Regions from separate parts of the Nocardia sp. NPDC004260 genome, predicted to be linked through region 3. Evidence: riboswitches for the same ligand, from Rfam matches in the RefSeq annotation. Region 3 holds a riboswitch; each other region holds the start of a gene.
What was found. A riboswitch is a leader RNA that binds a small molecule or an ion and turns the genes downstream of it on or off. The one in region 3 is predicted to bind S-adenosylmethionine.
Positions count from the first base shown of each region.

Region 1: linked by a shared signal. The riboswitch ahead of ACWEO7_RS23595 (amino acid ABC transporter permease) and the one ahead of ACWEO7_RS13490 (aminotransferase class V-fold PLP-dependent enzyme) in region 3 are both predicted to bind S-adenosylmethionine.
Region 2: linked by a shared signal. The riboswitch ahead of ACWEO7_RS05720 (rhodanese-like domain-containing protein) and the one ahead of ACWEO7_RS13490 (aminotransferase class V-fold PLP-dependent enzyme) in region 3 are both predicted to bind S-adenosylmethionine.

Region 1 is NZ_JBSGEZ010000042.1:42,932-50,769, forward strand. Features, by position in the region: gene ACWEO7_RS23570 (phytoene desaturase family protein) at 1-1,253, shown strand, start outside; gene ACWEO7_RS23575 (carotenoid biosynthesis protein) at 1,250-2,089, shown strand; gene ACWEO7_RS23580 (LppM family (lipo)protein) at 2,170-2,952, shown strand; gene ACWEO7_RS23585 (glycosyltransferase) at 2,988-4,154, shown strand; gene ACWEO7_RS23590 (hypothetical protein) at 4,180-4,887, opposite strand; SAM riboswitch class I at 5,273-5,366, shown strand; gene ACWEO7_RS23595 (amino acid ABC transporter permease) at 5,394-6,401, shown strand; gene ACWEO7_RS23600 (amino acid ABC transporter ATP-binding protein) at 6,398-7,165, shown strand; gene ACWEO7_RS23605 (ABC transporter substrate-binding protein) at 7,180-7,838, shown strand, end outside.
Region 2 is NZ_JBSGEZ010000006.1:18,572-26,409, reverse strand. Features, by position in the region: gene ACWEO7_RS05735 (amidohydrolase family protein) at 1-827, opposite strand, end outside; gene ACWEO7_RS05730 (FAD-dependent oxidoreductase) at 912-2,375, opposite strand; gene ACWEO7_RS05725 (Rv0361 family membrane protein) at 2,755-3,204, shown strand; SAM riboswitch class IV at 3,268-3,384, shown strand; gene ACWEO7_RS05720 (rhodanese-like domain-containing protein) at 3,399-3,815, shown strand; gene ACWEO7_RS05715 (O-succinylhomoserine sulfhydrylase) at 3,812-5,026, shown strand; gene ACWEO7_RS05710 (serine/threonine-protein kinase) at 5,038-6,540, opposite strand; gene ACWEO7_RS05705 (RpiB/LacA/LacB family sugar-phosphate isomerase) at 6,636-7,088, opposite strand; gene ACWEO7_RS05700 (type 1 glutamine amidotransferase family protein) at 7,174-7,800, shown strand.
Region 3 is NZ_JBSGEZ010000018.1:67,256-75,093, reverse strand. Features, by position in the region: gene ACWEO7_RS13500 (M1 family metallopeptidase) at 1-163, opposite strand, end outside; gene ACWEO7_RS13495 (Pls/PosA family non-ribosomal peptide synthetase) at 163-4,074, opposite strand; SAM riboswitch class IV at 4,609-4,722, shown strand; gene ACWEO7_RS13490 (aminotransferase class V-fold PLP-dependent enzyme) at 4,770-6,089, shown strand; gene ACWEO7_RS13485 (flavin reductase family protein) at 6,250-6,717, opposite strand; gene ACWEO7_RS13480 (YbaK/EbsC family protein) at 6,823-7,299, opposite strand; gene ACWEO7_RS13475 (2-oxo-4-hydroxy-4-carboxy-5-ureidoimidazoline decarboxylase) at 7,354-7,674, opposite strand.

The DNA.
Region 1 (7,838 bases), on a different contig from region 3:
CCTGCGCCTCCATCGCCGCGGCCTGCGGCCCGCGGGACGCGGACGCCTACCGCCGGTTCGTCCGGGTGTGGAGTCCGCGCAGCGCCAGGGTGATGCGGGCCTTCGGCGGCGCACCGACGCCGGGCAGGCTGGTGCGGTCGTTCTGGGGACTGGACGCGAAGAACGGCGGCAGCGCACTCTCGCGAGAGTTCCTGCAATCCGGCGACGCCCTGTTGGACGCGTTCTTCGAGGACGAACGGTTGAAGGCGTCGCTGGCCTGGTTCGGCGCGCAGTCCGGGCCGCCGATGTCGGAGCCGGGCACGGCGCCGATGGTCGGCTTCGCCGCGCTCATGCACACGCTGCCACCGGGGCGAGCGGTCGGCGGCAGCGGGGCGCTGACCACCGCGCTGGTGGCGCGGCTGCGGTCCGACGGCGGGGTGGTGACCGCGGGCGACGCGGTGTCCGCCCTGCATCGCGATGGGGACCGCTGGCGGGTGCGCACCGCCTCGGGCCGGGAGTTGCGCGCGAGCACCGTGATCGCGGGCTGCCACGTGCTGACCACCCTGGACCTGCTCCGCGACGGCGGCTTCGACGGCGCGGTGCTCGACGACTGGCGCACGCGCATCCGCGTCGGTCCCGGGATCGGGATGGTGGTGCGGGCCGCCGCTTCGGCGCTGCCCCGTTATCCCGGCAGTCCGATCGATCACTCCGCCCGCGGCCTGCAATTTCTGGTGTCCGATCGCGCGCAGTTGCGTCGTGCGCACGGCGCGGCCCTGGCGGGTGACCTCCCGCCGCGACCGGTCGTGCTGGCCATGAGCTTCAGCGCCGTGGATCCGACCATCGCGCCGCCCGGCGAGCACCAGATATCGCTGTGGGCGCAATGGCACCCGTACCGACCGGCCTCCGGGGCGGACTGGGCCGGCCTCGCGCAGCGGGAAGGCGACCGGATCATCGCCGAAGTCGATTCCTACGCGCCCGGTTTCGCGGAAACGGTGCTGCGCAGACACGTACAGACGCCCGTGGACCTGGAGCGCGAACTCGGGCTCGTCGGCGGCAACGTGATGCACGTGGAGATGTCGCTGGACCAGATGATGCTGTGGCGTCCGCTGCCCGAGCTGGCGGGGCAGCGGGTGCCCGGCGCGCCGGGACTGTATCTGACGGGCGCGTCCACCCATCCCGGCGGCGGCGTCTCCGGCGCCAGCGGACGGACGGCCGCCGCACTCGCGCTGCGCGACCTGAACCGGCCCAGGTTGTCGCGGTGGCTGCGACGATGACGGATTCGGGCGAACTGCCGCCCGAGGCGGCAGAACGGTCCCGATACCGCTCGGCGAGTTTTCTGCTGCCACTCGCCTTGGTCGTGCTGACGATCGTCGCGCAGATCGGTTACCCACTCGCCGCGGGTGGTGCGCGCGACCGTGTCACCGTCGCGGTCGTGCTGCTCTCCGCCGCGGCCGCGCTGGCGCACGCGACCGCGACCAGGGGGTTCCGCTATGCCGTCGGCTTCCTGATCATCGTTTCCGGCCTCGGGCTCACGGCCGAGGTGATCGGTACCGCGACCGGCATACCGTTCGGCTGCTACGAGTACGCGACCGACCGGCTCGGGCCCGCTCTGCTCACAGTGCCGCTGCTCGTCCCGCTGGCCTGGACCGGCGGGATGTATCCGGTGTGGGTGGTGGCCGGGTTGTTGTCACAGCGCACGGTCACGCGGGTCGTGGCGACGGCGGTGGGTGCGGTGGGCTGGGATCTGTTCCTGGATTCGCAGATGGTGACCGACGGGCAGTGGACCTGGTGTGACACCCGCTCCGGACTGCCCGGGCTGGACCTGATTCCGGTGACCAACTACCTGGGTTGGTTCGCGGTCGCGCTCGCGATGGGCTGCTTGCTGGCGCTCTGGGAGCGAGCGGCTCCGGATCCCGTACGGGTCCCGCGACCGGGTGGCCGCGCGATCGCGGTCGCCGTACCGGTGGCCTTTTTCCTGTGGACCTGGCTGGGGTCGGCGCTGGCCCACGCGGTGTTCCTCGGTCTCCTGCCGTCGGCCGGATACGGTTTCGCCGGTATGGGTGTGCTCGGTGTTCCCCTGCTCGTCGTCCTGGCTCGCGCGCGCCGCTGACCCGGGGTGATTCCCCGCACTCGGCGCGCCGACGCGCGCGATGAGTGGCGCGTTTCATTCCGGGCGGACGGCCTGGCACGATGTCACCCGTGCAGCCGAGTCCCGTCACCACGAAGCTCGAAACCTTGGATCGTCCGCCGCGGCGGGTCCCACGCCGTGCCCTGCGTGCCGCTTCGGTCGTCCTGCTCGCGGCGATGCTGGTCCCGATGCTCGCAGCGTGCCTGCGGGTCCAGGTTTCGATGGGGGTCTCGTCCAACGACCGGGTGTCCGGACGGATCGTCGCCGCCGTGGTGCCCGCCGACCCCGGGGACAAGGGTCCGCAGCTGAAGGCGCCCGAGACGCTGGCCGCCAAGGTGCGGGTGGAGCCGTACGCCCAGGACGGATATACGGGCAGCCAGGTCTTCTTCGAGGATCTGTCGTTCGGCGAGGTGCAGCAGCTCGGCGGGCTGTCCGAGCAGACCCAGGGCATGTTCCAGTTGCAATTCCAGCGCACCGGCGATCTGGTCAGCCTGAGCGGGCGGGTCGATCTGAAATCGGTGCCGCCGCACGGTTCGGACGTGCAGTTCACCATCGCGTTCCCGGCGCGCGTCGCCAAGACCAACGGCAGCCGCGAGGGCGACAACGTCGTCTCCTGGAAGCTGCCGCCCGGTGATGTCTCCACATTGCGCGCCGAGGTCAGTTACGCCGACCCGAACACCCGCTCGTTCGCGGGCTGGGCGGGCATCGCGGGCGGCATCACGCTCGCGGTGGCCGCCATCGTCGCGGCCATGGCGTACATGGACCGCAACCCCGCCGCGCCCGGCGCGCCGGAAGTCGGCTTCTCTCTCAGCCGCTGGTGGCGCTCGGTGACGCAGAATCGCTGAGCGACAGGTCGGTGTGCCGCGATAGCGTGGCCCGCATGGTGAGTGCCGACCTGCCGAAGACGTTGCGCGCGAACTCGATCCTGCCTTCCTTCGCCGCCGCGGTCGCCGCGCTCGGCGCGGGCCTCGCGCTGTACAACCGGATCACCGTGCGGCGGTTGACGAACACCCCGACGACGGTGATCGAACCGGTCACCGTCTGTATCCCGGCGCGCGACGAGGCCGACCGGCTACCCGAGCTGATCGGCGACCTGCGCGCCCAGGTGGGCGTGCCGCGCATGGCGGTACGCATCCTCGACGACGGGTCCACCGACGACACCGGCGCCGCGGCCCGCGCGGCGATCGACGGCGACCCGCGTTTCACGCTGCTGCGCAGCGAGTCCGACCCGGTCCCCGGCTGGACCGGAAAAGCCGCCGCCTGCGTCCGGCTGGCCGAGGAGGTGTCGACGCCGGTGCTGATCTTCTTGGACGCCGACGTGCGACTGGCCCCGACGGCGCTCGCGGCAGCGGTCGGCGCGCTGCGCGGACGACGCGCCGCGTTGGTCTCCCCGTGGCCCCTGCAAGTGGCAGGCTCGGTGGCGGAGGCGCTGGTGCAGCCCCTGCTGTGCTGGTCGTGGGCCTCGACGCTGCCGGTCACCGCGGCCGACCGGAGCCTTCGGCCCGCCACGGCGGTGGCGTGCGGGCAGTTCCTCGTGTTCGACAACGCCGCGTACCGGTCGGTGGGCGGCCACACGGCGGTGGCCGGAAGCGTCACCGAGGACCTCGACATCGCCCGTACGCTGCGTCGAGCCGGTCACTCCACGGTTCTGGTGGCCGCGGGACCGCTGGCCCGCACCAGGATGTATCGCGACGCCGCGGAATTGGACGCGGGCTACTCCCGCTGGCTCTGGTCGGCCTACGACGGCACGATAACGGGTGGAGCGGCGGTGGGACTGGTTGCCGCCCTTGCCTATTGGCTGCCGCCCGCAGTGGCGGTGTTCGGCCGCGGGGCGCACCGCCGGGCGGGCCTGATCGGCTGGCTCGCCGCCGTCGCCGGGCGACTGCTGGCCCGCTCGACCGAAACCGGGGGCCCGCTGAAACCTTCGGATCTGTCTGCCGCCGTCGCGCACCCGGTATCGGTGGCGGTGTATCTGCTTTTGTGGGTGCGGTCACACCTGGCCCGTCGCCGCGGCACGGCGCGCTGGAAAGGTCGGCCGCTGCCCTGAGCGACCGTGCCGCGGTGACGGAATCTCACGGCACCGGGGTGATTCCCACCGTCGGCAGGAAGAAGCATGACTTGGCGCCGTTCTGCACCGTGCCGAACATCGCGGCGAGCACGGTGCCCTTCCCGGTGTCCACCGGGACCGCGCGCACCCCGCCCATCGGGAGGGACGCGACGAGGAAGTCCCGGATCGCCTGCTCGGCCACGGGCCGCTGGTCCGGCGGAACGGCCGCGGGAACCATCGAACGCGCGACCTCTGGCAGCGGCCCCATGGCGGCCGTGCCGCTGCGGCCGGTATTCAAATTCAGCCAGCTCACCTGCATTCCCGCGGTATTCGGGCCGTCCGGACCGAGCCCGTAGGGCACGAAGGTGAACATGGCCTGCCCGGCCTTGACGGCGCTGAGGTCCTGGCCGGGAATCTGGACAGTGGTCTTCGGCCACGGCCCCGGAATGGCGCCTGCCACGGCGGGCGCCAGACCGGCCGTGGTGTTGTCGAGGCAGAACGCCGACGCGCTCGGGTACGCGAACGGCTGGATACCGAGCGCGCGCAACGCGTCGAGCGCGGCTTGATACGCGCCGAACAGGTCACCGGGGGCGGCGATCGGCACGGAGTCCTCGGGGAACGCGGGAATCGTGGCATCCGGAGCCGCGAACGCGGCCCCCGGCCCGGCGAGCACGAAGGCGATCGAACTGGTCGCGACAGCGGACAACTGGGTCAGACGGCGCAATATGTTCACGAAACCTCCTCATCGGCGGAACGATCGAGGGGGACAGTACTCCGGCAAACACAATCAGCAGCCGGTATTGCACACAGCAATTTCGTGGCGAGTCCCGTTTGCCCGGAACGGACCTCCGCGTAGCCCACCGGCGTTCCCCAGCGTCGGCGATAGCCGTATGCTGCATCGGACCATCCCAGTCCGGCGCCACGCGCCCGGGATCGGCGAAGCGGCGAAACTCACCTCGCCGTCGGCAGAGCAGCGCACGCCCGGTTACTACAAAGATCCGATGAATCGGCGTCGACAAGATCTACGCTCACGGTGATTACTTCTCTTGTTCCAGGCTTCCCTTACTGGGCATCATGATTCGGCTCGCCCCTGACATCCGTTGACAGGGGGTCGGCGCCAACCATCCAGAGCGACCGAGAGACCTGGCTCGTCGACGTCGCAGCAACCCCCCGGTCACCGGGTGCGGGTGCTTCCGCCGGGACCGATGGAGGAACCGAAGTGATCATCGAGGACCCGTCATGAGCGCGTCCACCGCGCCGGACGCCGCCCCCGAGGCGGCCGCGCCGATCGAACCGGACCCGACCGGAACACCGGCCCCCGCCGAGACCGGCGCGACGCCGACCGTCGCAAAGACCCGGCATCCCTGGCGCTGGGTGATCAGTGCCGTCGCGCTGATCCTGCTCGCCCAGTTCGTGCACGGGCTGGCCACCAATCCCGGCTGGGATTGGCCGACGTTCGCGCGGTACATCACGGCCGAGTCGGTGCTGTCGGCGCTGCGGGTCACCTTGGAGCTGACCGCGTGGGGCACGGCGCTGGGCTTTCTGCTCGGCACCGCGCTCGCGATCGCCCGGCTGTCGAACAACCCGGTGCTGCGGGTGATCGCGTGGGTCTACATCTGGGCATTCCGCTCGATTCCGCTGATCGTGCAGCTGCTGTTCTGGTTCAACATCGCCTACCTGTATCGGACCCTCTCGGTCGGCGTCCCGTTCGGGCCCGCGCTGTTCACCTTCGAGGTGAACGGGGTGATCAGCGGTTTCACCGCCGCCGTGATCGGCTTGGCGCTGCATCAGGCGGCGTATTCGGCCGAGATCATCCGGGCCGGTTTCATCTCGGTGGACGCGGGTCAGCTGGAAGCCGCCGCCGCCTTGGGGATTCCACGGCTGCGGCAATTCCGCACGGTGGTGGCGCCGCAGGCGATGCGCTCGATCCTGCCGAACGCGGCCAACGAGGTGATCAGCCTGTTCAAGGGCACCTCGATCGTGTCGGTGATGGCGATCGCCGAGCTGTTCTACCAGGTCCAGGTCATCTACGGGCGCAACGGACGGGTGGTGCCGCTGCTGATGGTCGCGACGGTCTGGTACATCGTGCTCACCACGGCGCTCTCGGTGGCGCAGTACTACATCGAACGCCACTACGCCAAGGGCGCGCACCGCACGCCGCCGCCGACGCCGCTGCAACGCGCGTGGCGGAAGCTGCGCGAGGTCGCCGAGGCCGGGCCCGCCGCACCGCGCGGAGCGACCCGATGAGCGCCACACTCGCCGTGCAGGTCCGCGGCGTCCGGAAATCCTTCGGCTCGCACGAAGTGTTGCGCGGCATCGATCTCACCGTGCGATCCGGCGAGGTGGTGGCCGTGATCGGCCCATCCGGGTCGGGCAAGTCGACCCTGCTGCGCGTGGTGAACCATCTGGAGACGCTGGACGCGGGCACCGTGCACATCGACGGCGAGCTGATCGGATATCGGCTGCGCCGCGACCGCTTGCACGCGCTGCCCGACCACGCGGTGCGCAAGCAGCGCTCCCGGATCGGCTTCGTCTTCCAGCAGTTCAATCTGTTTCCGCACCTGACCGTGCTCGACAACGTCACGCTCGCACCGCTGTCCGCGCAGCGGCGCGACCGGACCGAGGTGGAGCGCGAGGCACGCCTGCTGCTGGATCGGGTCGGCATCGGACACCTGGCGGACGCGTATCCGCGCAGGCTGTCGGGCGGGCAGCAGCAGCGGGTGGCGATCGCTCGCGCGCTGGCGCTGCGCCCGCGCGTGATCCTGTTCGACGAGCCGACCTCCGCGCTGGACCCGGAACTGGTCGGCGAAGTGCTCGACGTGATCCGCGATCTGGCGCACGGCGGCACCGCGCTGGTGATCGTCACCCACGAGATCGGCTTCGCCCGTGAGGTCGCCGACACCGTGGTGTTCCTCGACGAGGGCGTCATCGTCGAGCAGGGCCCGCCCTCGGTCGTTCTCGACCATCCCGAACACCCGCGCACTCGCGCGTTCCTTTCCCGAGTCCGTTGACGAACAGGTATCCGATGAAGTTCTCCGCCCTGGTCACCGCCGCCGCGACCGCGGTCGTGCTGCTGGCCACCGGCTGCACCGACCCCGAGGCGGACAGCGCCGCGCAGCCCGCCGGTTCGGTCACCTTCGACCTCTCCCCCGCCCAGTCCGGCCGCGTTCGCACCGCCAAGGTCGATGCCATCGCCGCCGAGGTGCCGAAGGCGATCCGCGACCGCGGCACGCTGGTCGTGACCGGCACGTCCGGGGCAGCGCCGCCGCTGCGGTTCTACGCCACCGACGACAGGACGGTGGTCGGCTCGGAGATCGACTTCGCCTCGCTGGTCGCCGACATCCTCGGCCTGAAACTCGATGCGCAGGTGGCCGATTGGTCGCAGAACTTCGTGCGGGTGGACTCCGGTGAGGTGGACGCGTTCATCTCCAACGTCACCGTCACCGAGGAACGCAAGGAGAAGTACGACTTCGCGACCTACCGCAAGGACAATGTCGCGCTGGAGGTGCCGATCCAGAGCAAGCTGGAATACAAGGATCGGACGAGCCTGGCGGGCAAGCGGATCGGCGTCGGCAGCGGCACCAACCAGGAGCAGCTGCTGGTGAAGTGGAACGAGCAGAACCGGGCCGAGGGCTTGCCCCCGATCGACATCGCCTACTTCCAGCAGACCACCGACTACTACCT
Region 2 (7,838 bases), on a different contig from region 3:
GGGAGTTCGTCGCGGCGCAGCCGGAGGGTCGGCGGTTCGGGCCGGTACAGCGGCAGCGTGGGGGCCGGCTCCTCGCGGACGACGCGCTCGCGGGCCGGGAGCCGATAGAACGCGCGCGCGTTGTCCTCCAGCACCGCGTACATGTCGGTGCCGACCACGTCGCAGAGCAGATCCACGTCCGAGTCCCGGAACGGACGTCCGGCCCGGGTACCGGGCAGATCGGTGCCGAACATGAGGGCTTCCGGATTCACCGCGTGCACGCGGCGCAGCGTGTCGGCGACGTTCATCGCGACCCGGCCGAAACCGGTCGCCTTGACCTTGGCTCCGCGGTCGACCAGATCCAGCAGGAATGGCAGCCCTTCGGCGGACATGCCCAGATGGTCGACCGACAGCGCGGGCAGCTTGGAGATGACCGGTTGCAACGAGGCCAGCATCGTGCCGTCGATGTAGACCTCGACGTGCCAGCCGGCCAGCTCGTACGCGCGCAGCGCCTGCAACGTCATTCCGGCGATGTCGGTGGCCGCGCGCTTGAGGTTGAAACGCAGTGCGCGCACACCGATCCCGTCCAGTTCGAGGATCTCCTCGTCGGAGGCGTCCAGATCGAGCCGGGTGACGCCGACCCAGCCCTCGCCGAGCTCGGCGAGGGCGGCCTTCAGGTAGGTCTGGTCCGTGCCCTGGAACGACCCGCTGACCACGGCGCCGCCGCTGACGTCGTAGCGCGCCATGCGCTTCCGGTAATCGGCGATGGTGAACGGGTCGGGCAGGTAGCCCTCGTTCTCGGCCAGCGGAAACCGCGGGTCGAAAATGTGCAGGTGGGCATCGAACACTTGTACAGAATGCCTCAGGGTCGGATTTTCCGCTGCCATAGCAGGGGTGTCGCGATGGCAGCGGAGGCGGTCACTGCGGGGTGATCAGACCTTGTGGGGTTCGCTAGCGCGCAGCATGTCCTCGCGTTCGACGACCTTGACGCGCTCGCGGCCCTCCGGCTCACCGAGGGAGCGTTCGTGCGCGTCGAGGCGGTACCAACCGGCCCAGGTGGTGAACGGGATGCCCTTGCCTTCGAGGAATTCGATGACGGCCTCGGGGTCGGGCCGCTCGGCCGGGGTGAAGCCGGGAGCGTCGTCCAGCAGGCAGGCGATGGTCTCGTTGGCGTCGCCCTTGGTGTGGCCGATCAGGCCGACCGGGCCGCGCTTGATCCAGCCGGTGACGTAGGTGGCGGGCAGGTAGCGCGCGGCGCCGTCGGCGTTCTCGTCGACGAGCACGCGGCCCGCTTCGTTCGGCACGGTGCCCGCCTGGTCGTCGAACGGCAGGTTGGTCAAGTTCTGCGACAGGTAGCCGACGGCGCGGTACACCGCCTGCACGTCCCAGTCCTTGAACACGCCGGTGCCCTTGACGTTGCCGGTGCCGTCGAGCTCGGTGCGCTCGGTGCGCAGGCCGACGACCTTGCCGTTCTCGCCGAGGATTTCGGCGGGGGATTCGAAGAAGTGCAGGAACAGCTTGTGCGGCCGGTCGCCCGCGTCGCGGATGGCCCACTGCTCGAGCGTGTTGGCGACCATGTCGACCTGCTTGGAGTGACGGCGCGCGGCTTCGGAGCCTTCGTCGTAGTCGATGTCCTCGGGGTCGACGATGACCTCGATCGTGGGCGAATGGTCGAGCTCGCGCAGTTCCAGCGGGGTGAACTTGGCCTGCGCGGGACCGCGGCGGCCGAAGACGTGCACCTCGACGGCCTTGTTGGCCACCAGGCCCTTGTAGACGTTCGGCGGGATCTCGGTCGGCAGCAGTTCGTCGCCGGTCTTGGCCAGCACGCGGGCGACATCGAGGGCGACGTTGCCGACGCCAAGGACGGCGACCTTTTCCGCCTCCAGCGGCCAGGTGCGGGGGACGTCGGGGTGGCCGTCGTACCAGGAGACGAAGTCGGCGGCGCCGTAGGAGCCGTCGAGGTCGATGCCGGGGATCGGCAGGGCGCGGTCGGCGTTGGCGCCGGTGGAGAAGATCACCGCGTCGTAGAAGGCCCGCAGGTCGTCGAGGGTGATGTCGGTGCCGTAGTCGATGTTGCCGAGCAGGCGCACCTGCGGCTTGTCGAGGACCTTGTGCAGGGCGGTGATGATGCCCTTGATGCGGGGGTGATCGGGTGCGACGCCGTAGCGGATCAGGCCGAACGGCGCGGGCATGCGCTCGTAGAGGTCGATCGACACCTCGGCATCGGACTTCATCAAGGCGTCGGCGGCGTAGATCCCGGCCGGTCCGGCGCCCACGATCGCGATGCGGAGCGGGCGGGTCTTCGCGGTGTGCGCGTCAGGCCCGGAGGAGGAAGCCTGCGTCACCACGGAGGGCTCGCGGACACCGCCATCCTCTACTGCACTCTGTTCGGTCATCTCTTTACGCGCACCTTTATGGTCGAAACAATTAATGACGTCGGGCTTAGCTTAGGCTAAGTTGACGCACCGGCTCGGTCGCACCCGTCCGGTGCGGACGCCGGCGTTGCCGGCTCGTGGCTGCACGGTGCTCCGTTCGCCGCGGCGTAGAGCTGCCGATTCGCTATGACAGCAGGCCGCCGTCCCGCGATTCTATCGGGATGGCCGACGCCGCCCCGCGTCGGTGCGTGAACTCGACGGATGCCATCGACAGCCACGATTGCCGCTTACCCGCTCGCGCGCGGTCTATCGTCGCCGCGCGCCCCGGAGTCGGCGCCGCGCTGGTGTTCTGCCCGGGGCCGAGCGCTCGATACCGGCGCCGACCAGGGATCATCGAGCCATGACCGAACAGCAGCCGACCGCGGGCGAGGACGAGATCATCCGGGTCGATCAGACCGATAAACGCTCGGTGGTCCCGTTCGTCGCCGCCGCGGTGGTCGCGGCGATCGTGCTGATCGCGATCGTGCTCGGTGGTGTGCTGTCGCCCGCTGAGAAAAATGTCACAGACGCCGACCGCATCACGGCGGCCGTTCGCAATTTCGTGGACGGCTCCAACCGCAGCGACGCCGTGCCGCCGCCCGGCACCGCGTGCCAGGGCTTCGACGCCGCCCACTCACCGCTGGCGGGCCAGGACGGCGCCGGAAAGCCCGTCGAGATCACGAAAATCGACTCACCGATGGTGGACGGCGACCGGGGCAAGGCGACCGTCACCACGAAGGTGGGCGGGCAGGAGAAGACGACGACCTGGATTCTCACCAGGTCCGGCGACAAGTGGCTGGTATGCACGTGAGCGTTCGCGCAGGGTGCGACACGGTTTGACACGGTGACCCGGGTCGGTGCAATCTCAGTCGAAGGTCATGAGAACCAGTGTCAAGCCCCGGCATTGCTGGTCGGCAACCCTCCTCCGCGGTGGGGTGCTCCGGGTGACGACCTGGCGGCGCCCTGGTCCCGGGCGCGGCAAGTGCGGATTCGCAGGAGGTGCACATGAGTTATGCCGGTGACATCACCCCTCAGCAGGCTTGGGAGCTGCTGCGGGACAATCCCGAAGCCGTCTTGGTGGACGTGCGGACGGAAGCGGAATGGAGGTTCGTCGGAGTCCCCGACACGAGTCCGATCGAACGGCCGACCGTGCTGATCGAGTGGGTCGATTCCACGGGGGCGCGCAACGAGGCGTTCGTCGAGCAGCTGAAGCAAGCGCTCGACGGCCATGATCCCGAGGCTCCCGTCGTCTTCCTCTGTCGCTCCGGTCAGCGTTCGGTGGGCGCGGCGATCGCCGCCACCTCGGCGGGCTACCGCACCTCCTACAACGTGCTCGAGGGCTTCGAAGGCCCGCTCGACGAATCCGGGCATCGCGGCGGCTCCGGCTGGCGTGCCCTCGGATTGCCCTGGCGGCAGTCGTGATCACCGGCGGCGCCTTCGACAAGCCGCTGCCCGAGAGCGTCGGCCCCGCGACGCTCGGCGTGCGCGGCGGGCTGCGGCGCTCCGGTTTCGAGGAGACCGCCGAGGCGCTCTACCTCACCTCCGGCTTCGTCTACGAGAGCGCGGAGGCCGCCGAGGCCGCGTTCACCGGCGAGGTCGAACATTTCGTCTACTCCCGCTACGGCAACCCGACGGTGGCCATGTTCGAGGAGCGGATGCGCCTGCTCGACGGCGCCGAGGCGTGCTTCGCGACCGCGAGCGGCATGTCCGCGGTGTTCACCGCGCTGGGCGCGCTGCTGGGCGCGGGCGACCGGCTCGTCGCCGCGCGCAGCCTGTTCGGCTCGTGCTTCGTGGTGTGCAACGAGATCCTGCCGCGCTGGGGCGTGGAGACCGTCTTCGTCGACGGCGAGGATCTCGACCAGTGGGAACAGGCGCTGTCCGTGCCCACCCAGGCGGTCTTCTTCGAGACGCCCGCCAATCCGATGCAGACGTTGGTCGACGTGCGCCGCGTGAGCGAGCTGGCCCACGCGGCGGGCGCGAAGGTCGTGCTGGACAACGTGTTCGCCACTCCGCTGCTGCAACGCGGCTTCGAACTCGGCGCCGACGTGGTGGTCTACTCGGGCACCAAGCACATCGATGGCCAAGGCCGTGTGCTGGGCGGCGCCATTCTCGGCGACAAGGACTACATCGACGGCCCGGTCAAGACGCTGATGCGCCACACCGGCCCCGCGCTGAGCCCGTTCAACGCGTGGACGCTGCTCAAAGGCTTGGAGACGATGCCGCTGCGGGTGCGCCATTCGTCGGAGTCCGCGCTGCGCATCGCCCGCTTCCTGGAGAGCAACCCGGCCGTCAGCTGGGTGCGATACCCGTTCCTGGATTCGCATCCGCAGTCCGCGCTGGCCGCAACCCAGATGAGCGGCGGCGGCACCGTGGTCACCTTCGAGTTGAACGCGCCCGAGAACGAGGCGAAGAAGCGCGCGTTCGAAGTCCTGAACCGGTTGCGCATCGTCGACATCTCCAACAACCTCGGTGACGCCAAGTCCCTGATCACCCACCCCGCGACCACGACCCACCGCGCCATGGGCCCCGAAGGCCGGGCCACCATCGGCCTGTCCGACGGCGTCGTCCGCATCTCGGTGGGTCTGGAGGACGTGGAAGACCTGCTCCAGGATCTCGACCAAGCCCTCGCCTGAGCAGGGATCGGTCACATCGGCACGGTGACGCCGGGTGAAGACGGTGCACCGTGCAGGATCAAGTGGCTGGGAACGTCGTCTTTCTTGTCGTTCTTCTTGCCGTTCTTGTTCTTGCCCGGCAGGTCGAAGGCCAGCCGGATCGTCACGGCGCGGCCGGGCGCGATGCGTGCGAAGTCGTCGCCGGGCTGGTTGAGTCCGGCGGTGGCCGCCGCGTCGGGTGCGACGGAGCGGCCCGCGGTGGTGATCAGCCGTTGACCGGTGACGTCGAGGACTTGGTCGCGGTCGGACACGTTGGTGACCGTCAGTGTGACGATCGTTCGGGAACCGCCGCCGGAGCCCACATCTGTCACGGTGAAAGCGAAGTTTCCGTCGCGCACGGCAGTACCCCGATTCGCGGGTTGTCCGCCGGTCGGGGGCAGCGGAGTATCGGTCGGCGTAGCGGCTTCGCGGGTCGTCGGACCTGCGACGGGCGCGGACCCTATGTTGCCTCCCAGCAGCCACAACGCCGCCGCGACGACGAGCGCCGCCCCCGCGGCGACGGGTATCCATCGGCGCTTTCGCCGACGATCGAGCTGCCCGGTCGGAGCGGGTGAACGTACCCCGGGCGTCGGCTGCGCCGGAGTGGCGGCGGTCATGACGCGAGTTCGCGGGCGGGCGGCCGGTGCCGCGAGAGGCGGGGCCGGTCGCGCAATCGTGGACCGGGCCAGAGCGGCCGACGCCGCCGCGGCGAATTGCCCCGCGCTGCCATAGCGTGCGTCCGGCTCTTTGGCCATTCCCCGGGCGATGACATCGTCGAGCGCGGCCGGGACGCCGTGGGCCGCCCGCGAGGCGCGCGGCGGCTCGGCCATCAGATGCGCGCGCATCTGTTGTGCCGGATCGCCCGCGCCGTAGGGCGGTTGTCCGGTGAGGGCCTCATAGAGCACACAGGCCAGCGAATAGACATCGGACCTGGCATCGACCGTGCCGGTGAATCGCTCCGGCGCCATGTACCCCAGCGTGCCGACCACCAGCCCGGTAGCGGTGAGCGCGGTGCCGTCGGCAGCGCGGGCGATACCGAAATCGATCAGATATACGAAACCGCTGGTGTGCAGAAGGATGTTGCCCGGCTTCACATCGCGGTGCACGAGTCCGGCCGCGTGCGCGGCGTCCAGCGCCTCGGCGGCCTGGGCGACGACGTCGACGGCCCGATCCGGCGGCAGCGCGCCAGATCGCAGCCGGGTGCCCAGGTCGACGCCATCGATGTAGGCCATCTCCAAGAACAGATGGCCGTCGACCTCGCCGAACGCGTGGATGGGCACGATGTGCGGGTCGCGCGCCCGAGCTCCCAGCCGCGCCTCCCGCTCGAAGCGCTGCCGATAGAGCGAATCCGCGGTATACGCCGCGGACAGCACCTTGAGCGCCACGGCGCGGCCCTCGGGGTCGTGTGCCAACCACACCTCACCCATGCCGCCACGGCCCAGCAAGCGTTCGAGCGAGTAGTTCCCGAATGTGCCACCGGCGCTCTGCACGGACATGCCTCGACCGTATCGCCGGGTTTCGTGGCCATCGCGGGTGGGAGGGCGTCCCCTTTCGTGCTGTCGACGCCGCACGTTACGCGAAGAAGGCTTCGTCAGGCATCGGCGGTGCGCTCGATGTCGGTGAGATGGGCGATGTTGGCCCGGTCGTCCGGGGACGAGCTCGGTTCGGTGGTGAACCAGGAGTCGAGGATCTCCCGTAGCTCGGCGCTGGAAGTCGAGCGCAGGCTCAAGGCAAGCACATTGGCGTCGTTCCAGGTGCGGGCGCCCGCCGCGGTCGAGGCGTCCGCGCAGAGTGCGGCGCGGACCCCGGCGACCTTGTTGGCCGCGATGGAGGCGCCCGTGCCGGTCCAGCAGCAGACGACGGCCTGGTCGGCGTGGCCGGAGGCGACATCGCGGGCGGCCGCTTCGCTGGCCCACGCCCAGTCGTCGCGTTCCTCGTCGGACAGCGCGCCGTGCAATACGAGTTGGTGGCCGCGCTTGCCCAGTTCGTCGACCAGTTCCGCGGCCACTCCGACCAGCTCGTCCGCCGCCACCGAAATTCGCATGGGTTCAGCGTAGTTGCCGATTCGCGGGCAGTGCCGGCGATCGTCCTCTTTGACAGCATGCTGTCAAATATGACAGCATGCTGTCATGATGAAGACCGTGCACATGGCCGTTTACGACACGCTCGCCGACTGGGAGGTGGGCGCGGCGACGGCGCATATCAACAAGCCGAGCTGGCACCGGGAACCGGGAACCTGGCAGGTGAAGACGGTCGGCCTGACCGTGGAGCCGATCACGACGATGGGCGGCATGCGCATCGTGCCGGACGTTGTGCTCGCCGAGCTGACCCCCGCGGACAGCGCGATGTTGATCCTGCCGGGGGCGGACACCTGGGAGGGGCCGCAACTGGATCCGTTCGCGCACAAGGCACGCGAGTTCGTGGACGCCGGTGTTCCGGTCGCCGCGATGTGCGGTGCGACGTTCGGCTTGGCCAAGACGGGCCTGCTCGACACCCGCGAGCACACCAGCAACGTCGCCGAATACCTTCGCTACAGCGGGTATTCGGGCGCGCACCACTACGTCGACGAACCGGCCGTCACCGACGGTGACGTCATCACCGCCGGGGCGAGCGCGCCGTTCGAGTTCGCGCGCGAGGTGCTCGGCAGGCTCGGCGTGTACGAGCCGCATGTGCTGGATGGCTGGTACGCGTTGTACGCGCACTCCGATCCGGCCGGATGGGCGGTGCTGGCGGAATACGACGCGCAGCACGCGTAAGCGAGAATCGTCCGGGGGTACGGATCGCCGAGAGGCCT
Region 3 (7,838 bases):
TGCGCGCCTCGGTGGTCACGGCGGTGATCTCGGCGCGCCCGGTGAGCCGGTTGGCGGACACCCGGTAGGACAGTTCCAGCTCGTACCGGGAAACGCGATACCCCCGGTTGCCGTTCTGCGGGAGGTACTCGTCGATGGGGGCTTCGTAGAACTTGCCCGCCATCAGCGCGCCCCGGGATCGCCCGTGAACCAGGGCGCGATCGGGTTGCCCCACCAGCGCGTCGAGGCGGGCACCGCGTCGCCGCGCATGACCAGGGAAGCCGGGCCGATGGTCGCGCCGTCGCCGAGCGTCGAGGCGGGCAGTGCCACGCAGTGCGGGCCGAGGGTGGCCCCCGCGCCGAGGGCGACGGTGTCCATGGCCATGATCCGGTCGTGGAAGAGGTGGGTCTGCACCACACATCCGCGTTCCACGGTCGCGCCGTCGCCGAGAGTCACCAGGTCCGCCTCCGGTAGCCAGTAGGACTCGCACCATACCCCGCGCCCGATGCCTGCGCCGAGGCCGCGAAGCCAGAGGTTCAGTACGGGCGTCCCGGTCGCCGCGCGCGCGAACCATGGTGCGGCAACCGTTTCGACGAACGTGTCGGAAACCTCGTTGCGCCAGACGAACGAACTCCACAGCGGATGCTCCTCGGCGCGGATCCGCCCCACCAGCAACCACTTGGCGGCCACCGAAACCGCCCCCGCGATGCCGCCCGCCGCCAGCAGCACCAGTCCGCTGAGCAGCGCGGCGGTCAGGTGGCCGAAGGTTTGCGCGAGCCACGCGAGGGTGCACAGCACGCCGAGACCGATCGCGAAGGTCACCAGAACCGGGATCAAGCGGCACGTCTCGACGATGCCGCGGGCGACGCGCAGGCGGGCGGGCGGATCGAAGGTGCGCGCCGTGTCGGCGTTCTCCGCGGCGCGGCGCAGCCGGACCGGTGGGCTGCCCAGCCAGGACGAGCCAGGTTTCGCCTTGGACGGCGCCGCCGACAGCACCGCGACCAGCCCGTTCTTCGGGACCCGGCGCCCGGGGGCGGTCATGCCGGAGTTGCCGAGGAAGGCGCGCTTGCCGACCTTTGCCGCACCGATGTGCAGCCAGCCGCCGCCGAGTTCGTAACCGGCGATCATGGTGTCGTCGGCCAGGAACGCCCCGTCGGCGACGGTGGTGAACTTCGGCAACAGCAGCACCGTGGAGGCCTCGACGCTCTTGCCCACCTTCGCGCCCAGCAAGCGCAGCCACAGCGGGGTGAGCAGGCTGGCGTACAGCGGGAACAGGAAAGTGCGCGCGGAATCCAGCAGGCGCTCGGTGGCCCATGCCTGCCAGCCGACCCGGCTGCGCACCGGATGATAGCCCTCGGTCAGACCGATGCTCAGCAGCCGGACCGCGACGATGGTCGTCGCGGCGTAGACGCCCAGGCTGAGCAGGGTCGCGAAGGGCAGCACGGCGAATGCGCGCGCGACGCCACCCGCGAGCGTGCGGGTGTCGCGAATGAACCAAGCCAGGAACGCGCCACCGGCGCCGATGCCGAGAATCGGCATGGCGGCCAACGCCACCGATGTGACGCCGAAGACGCCGACCCAGCGCCGGGCCCGATCGGGCGTGTGCGCGGGCCAGCGGTGCTGGGCCTTGCCCACCTTCACCGCGGGCGAACCGGCCCACTCCTGTTCCGCCTTCACCTTGCCCGCCACCGCGGAGCCGGGCGCCACCTCGGCGTTCTTACCGATCTTCGTGCCGGGCAACAAGATCGAGCGCGAGCCGACCACCGCGCCGGGGCCGACGGTGATCGGGCCGAGATGCACCACGTCGCCGTCGATCCAGTAGCCGGACAGGTCGACCTCCGGCTCCACGCTGCAACCGTCGCCCAGTTCGAGCATCCCCGTCACCGGCGGGAGGCTGTGCAGGTCGACCCCCTTGCCGATCTTCGCGCCCAGCGCGCGGGCGAACGGCACCATCCAGGGGGCGCCGGACAGATTCTCCGCGCCGCTGGCCTCGGACAGGCGCACGGCCGCCCACAACCGCAGATGCACCGAGCCGCCGCGCGGATAGCGCCCCGGCCGGACACCGCGCAGCAGCAGCCGCGCGCCCGCCACGCAGATCGCCATCCGGCCGAGCGGCGAGATGAACAGCAGGAACGCGACCAGCGTCCACCACCAGGACAGCTGTGGCAGCCATGGCAGCGACCCGGACCAGGCCGCGATGTTGCCGACGATCGCCAGCCAGGTGAGCCACTGCAGGCCGGTGAGGGTGGTGAGCGGGATGGTGGCGAGTACCTGCGCGGCTTGCGCGAGCGGTGGCGTCGGCCGCACCGTCCGGTCGGCGACGGCCACGGTGGGCGTGGTCTGCTCCAGCAGCTCGGCGAGCGCGCCCAGGCGGGGATGGTCGTAGACGTCCGCGACGGCGATCTGCGGATACCGTTCGCGCAGGGCGGTGACCAGCTGGGCCGCCGCGAGTGAACCGCCGCCCAGGTCGAAGAAGTCCGCGTCCGGATCGCCGACCTCCGCGCCGAGGATGGCGTCCCAGAGTCCGGCGATCCACAGGGCCGTGCCGGTCAGGTCGTTGTCGTCGTCGTCCTCGGCGGCGTTGGGCAGCGGCCAGGGCAGCGCGTCGCGGTCGACCTTGCCGGAGGTGCGGGTGGGTAGTTCGTCGACCACCGCGAGCCGGGGCACCAGCGGCGCGGGCAACTGTCCGGCGAGGACCGCGCGCGCGGCCTTGGCATCGAAATCCGGTCCGGGTCCGGTCAGATAGCCGACCAGTAGCTTGTTGCCCGCTTTTGTGGTGCGGATGGCCGTCGCGGCGCCGGTGACTCCGGGCAGGTGTTGCAGAGCGTTATCGATCTCGCCGAGTTCGATGCGCCGCCCGCCCAGCTTGATCTGATCGTCGGCGCGGCCGAGGAAGACCAGACCGGCGCTGTCGTTGCGCACCAGGTCGCCGCTGCGGTACGCGCGCTCCCAGCCGACGGAGGCCAGCGGCGCGTACTTCTCGGCGTCCTTGGCCGGGTCGAGGTAGCGGGCCAGCCCGACCCCGCCGATCACCAGTTCGCCGGATTCCCCCTCGGCCACCGGGTTACCCGCCGCATCGACGACGACCAGATCCCAGCCGTTGAGCGGCAATCCGATTCGGATCGGCCACTGACCGTCCAACCGCGCGGCGCAGGCGACGACCGTGGCTTCGGTGGGACCGTAGGTGTTCCACACCTCGCGCGCCACATCACCGTTTCCGGCGACACGCTCGGCGAGTTCCGGCGGGACGGCCTCGCCGCCGAAGATGAGCAGGCGCACCGCCTCCAGCGCCTCGACCGGCCAGGTCGCCGCCAGGGTCGGGACGGTCGAGACCACGGTGATCCGCCGCCGCACCAGCCAGGGACCGAGATCGGCGCCGGTGCGCACCAGCTCACGCGGAGCGGGCACCGAGCAGGCGCCGTTGCGCCAGGCCAGCCACATCTCCTCGCAGGACGCGTCGAAGGCGACCGACAATCCGGCGAGCACACGGTCACTCGGACCGATCGGGGCGTCCGGAAGGAACAGGTCGGCTTCCGCGTCGACGAAGGCGGCCGCGTTGCGGTGGGTGACGGCAACGCCTTTCGGCGTGCCGGTGGAACCCGAGGTGAAGATGATCCAAGCGTCGTCGCGGGGACTCGGCAGCGTCGACCAGCTTTCCTCGCGCTGCTCTTCCGCCGCGCGGATGCCCGCGGCGGTGGTCTCGATGCCGGCCGCGGTCACGATCGCGGTGACCTGCGCCTCGCCGAAGACCAGTTGGGCGCGCTCGTCCGGGTCGTCTGCGTCGACCGGCACGTAGGCCGCGCCGGAGTACAGGACGGCGAGGATGGTCACGTAGAGCTCACGGGTGCCCGACGGTACGCGTACGCCGACCCGGTCGCCCGGTCGCACACCAGCGGTGGCGAGACGGGCCATGGTCTTCTCGATCTCGACGACCAGCTCCAGGTAGGAGAGCACTACTCGGCCGTCATCGATGGCAGGGGCGTCGGGGTGGGCGAGCGCCGTCGCGGTCAGGATGTCGACCAGTGTCCTGGCCTCCGGCGCGCGGTCACCACGCGACAACGGGCCCGCGGGCGCGTCGACGTCTATCTCGAGCATGGTGCTCTGCGCACCTCCCATCGACTCGCCTCACACTTTCCCGTTGTTGTGTCATAGCTGGGTTACCAAAGGGCAAACGCCACGATGGCCAGTTGTCCACGGTACCCGGGGTTGTCGTCGTTCGTTGTTCACCGGAGCGGGCGCCGGATCGGCGGGCGCCGTGCGCGTTGTTGCAGGTGGGATCGATATTCGCCGCCGCGACAGGCCGATCGCTGGTCGGTCCGTCGTCCCTCGGGTTCGCCGGGAGATGGCTCGTGTGCGGGTGTGATTCCGCTCATCGAAGCGGTGCGGACCTCGGGATGGGCGCGTGCGGCGTCGAGGCTCGTGGCGCCGGCGACCGGTCCGCCGCCTCGGAGCGCGGTCGAAGGCGTCAGTTGCCGAGGGGCGCGTGGGATGTCGAGGCAGCGGCTCGCGTGCTGTCGTCGGGATGCTTGTAAAGGCTCACGCCTGGTGGTTATCTCCACGCGGTGCTCCTGGGGACTCGGGGTCGAACGTGGTTGACAGCGCCGGGGCGCTTCTGCCACCCTCGGGTCAGGTCATGAGTGCCAGCGCGAAGCCCCGGCTTGCTGGCCGGCAACCCTCCTCCGCGGTGGGGTGCTCCGGGTGACGACCCGGCCGCCGCCCGACCGGGCGCGGCAAGCGCGGACTCGACGAATCATTCGATTGCGGGTCCCTTAGCCGACGGGATTCACGTGATGACTACCACTGTCGACAACACCTGTGCCGCTCTCGCCCGGGTCTCCGGCGACGAATTGCTCGTTCCGCTGGTGCAAGGCGGAACGGCCACCTACGCCAACTTCGACTACGCGGCGAGCGCGCCGGCGTTGACGCAGGTCACCGACCGGGTGCAGCAGTTGCTGCCGTACTACGCGAGCGTGCATCGCGGCGCGGGCTACGCCTCCCGGATCTCCACCGAGTGCTACGAGGCCGCCCGCGGGTCGGTCTCCCGGTTCCTCGACGCCGCCGACGATCAAGTGGTGGTGTTCACCCGCAACACCACCGACTCGCTGAACCTGCTCGCGTCCTGCGTGCCCGGCGACACCGTGGTGCTCGACATCGAACACCACGCCAACTTCCTGCCCTGGACCATGCAGGGCAGGCGGGTCGTGCAGGCCGCCGACACGGTGGAGGAGACCATCGGCAGGCTGGTCGCCGAGCTGTGCAGCAGGCCGGCCGCACTGCTCGCGGTGACCGGTGCGTCGAATGTGACCGGCGAGGTGCTTCCGCTGGAGCGGCTGGCCACCGTCGCGCACCAGTGCGGCGCCCGAATCCTGGTCGACGCGGCCCAGCTGGCCCCGCATCGTCGAATCAGCCTGCGCGCCAATGGAATCGACTACCTGGCGTTCTCCGGCCACAAGCTGTACGCGCCGTTCGGCGCGGGTGTGCTGGTGGGCAGACGGGATTGGCTCGACGCGGCGCGGCCCTACCTCGCCGGCGGGGGCGCGGTGCGTGAGGTGAGTACCGACGCGGCCGAGTGGGCGCCCGCTCCGCAGCGGCACGAAGCCGGGTCGCCGAACGTGCTCGGCGCAGCCGCGCTGGCCGCCGCCTGTGACGCGCTCTGTGTCATCGACGCCGAAACCCTTGCCGCGCACGAACATCAGCTCGCCGACCGTCTCCGCGACGGCTTGGCCGAGATTCCTGGCGTTCGGCTGTTGCGCATCTGGACCGACAGCCCCGACTCCGTCGGCATCGTCGCGTTCACTCTGGACGATTTCGCCCCCGGCCAGGTCGCCGCCTATCTTTCCGCCGAACACGGTATCGGCGTTCGCGACGGACGCTTCTGCGCCCACCCGCTGCTCACCCGCCTCGGCTTGGACGGCGCACTGCGCGCGAGCATCGGCCTCGGCACCACCTCCGCCGATGTGGACCGCCTGATCGATGCGATCGCCACCCTTGTGGCGACGGGCCCCACCTGGAACTACGCCGCCGAGAACGGTGTATGGAACCCCACCCCGGAAACGCGCCCCTTCACCTCCACCGCCCCCACCGGCGCGGCTCCCTGCCTGGTGGGCTGAAACAACGCTTGTTCCTCGATCTCGTCGAAAAGGGCACTAAGGATCCCATTCGAGGCGGGTGGGACGGTGCCCAGCCTTCCTGTGCTGGAGCGGCTGGCCCGTGCGCTCGACGCCGAGTTGGTGGTGCAGGTGCGGCCGAGGGTGGCGTAGCGAACTCGGGTCAGTCGCCGAGGGCGGTCGGCCGGTAATAGCGCCCGTTGTAGTACAGCAGCGGTGCGGCGGAGGGCTTCTCGTCGGTGTTGTCGTGTACCCGGGTGACCAACCCGACGACGAAGGTGTGGTCGCCGATGGGGATCAGTTGGTGCACGGTGGCGCGTAGCCAGATGGGGGTGCCGTGCAGGACGGGTTCGCCGGTGTCGAGAGCGGTCCACAGAGATCGGTCGGTGAAACGCTCCTCCGCCGTTCGGGAGAACCGGTGAGCCAGGTGCTGCTGGTGTTCGCCGAGGAAATGGATGACGACGGACTCGGCGTCCAGCATGCCGGACAGGCTGGAGGAGGTGTGCGCGATATTGAACGACACCAGCGGCGGGTCCAGCGACAGCGAGGCGAAGGAAGTCGCGGTGAAGCCGACCGGCCCTTGCGGCGAACGCAGCGTGACGACGGTGACGCCGGCCGGATAATGGCGCATCGACGCACGATATTGCTCCGCGGTGATGCCGCTCGGATCCGCTTCGGTCACATCACGAAACTACGCTCGGTCTCGTGGCCCACGATCCTGGGACGCTCGCGCCGGTCAGTCGACGTCGATCGGAAGACCCGCGGTGATCCGCAGCAGCTCCGGGAACGACGTGCGGAAAATGGTGTTCGGATGTCCGCCCGCCGCCCATACCTCCCGATGGTGCGCCAGCGCGTTGTCGACCCAAGTGGGCAGGTTGGTCGGGTGGCCGACCGGTGCGACGCCGCCGATGGGCTGACCGGTCACCTGGCGCACCATGTCGGCGGGGGCGCGGGTCAGCGTCCCTTCCAGACGCGCGCCGGTCTTCGCTAGGTCGACCTGGTGCGCGCCCGAGACGAGCAGCAACACCGGGTCGTCGTCGAGCAGGAACACCAGTGACTTCGTGATCGCGCCCACGTCGACGCCGAGCGCCCGCGCGGCGTCGTCGGCGGTGTGGGTGGGCTCCGGCTGGGCCACGATGAGACCGTGATGGCCCCGGGAGATGAGGGTGTCCGCGACTCGGCAGGCGACCGGTGGCAATGACGACCTGCGCATCCCACCAGGGTAGAGCGATTGCGGTCGGGACGCCGGGGAAGTCACGCGGTCGGCTCAGTATTCCGGATAGCCCTCGGCCGGGCCGAGCATCCCGGCGATCCGCCCACGGGTTATCCGCGCGAGTTCGGTCACGTCTCGCGCCGAGTCCGGTTCGTGCGCAACCGCTTCGAAGGCGCGGTCGACGTCCCGCTGAGACAGCGCGAGCAGTTCGACATCGGCCTTGCTCAGCAGCGCGTCCCGATCGGAATAGGGGCGAGCGTCGGCCAGTGTCGCGGCCCACGTGACGTTGCAGCAGCACTCGTACAGCGCGTGCACCGCGCGGCCGCGGGGCATTTCGTTGAAGCGGTCGAGACCGATCCCGCGATGCATCAGCATGATGTCCTCCGAAGCCGGTGAATGAGGTTTGCTGACTTGCTCATGATCCGCTGTTCTGCCCATCGCGAACCAGTACACCATTGCGAAATTTGCGCAGGGTTTACACGCGGCGAGGTTTCTTTCCGAGTCGCGCAGCACCGGGTCGGGACACGGGCTTCGATTTG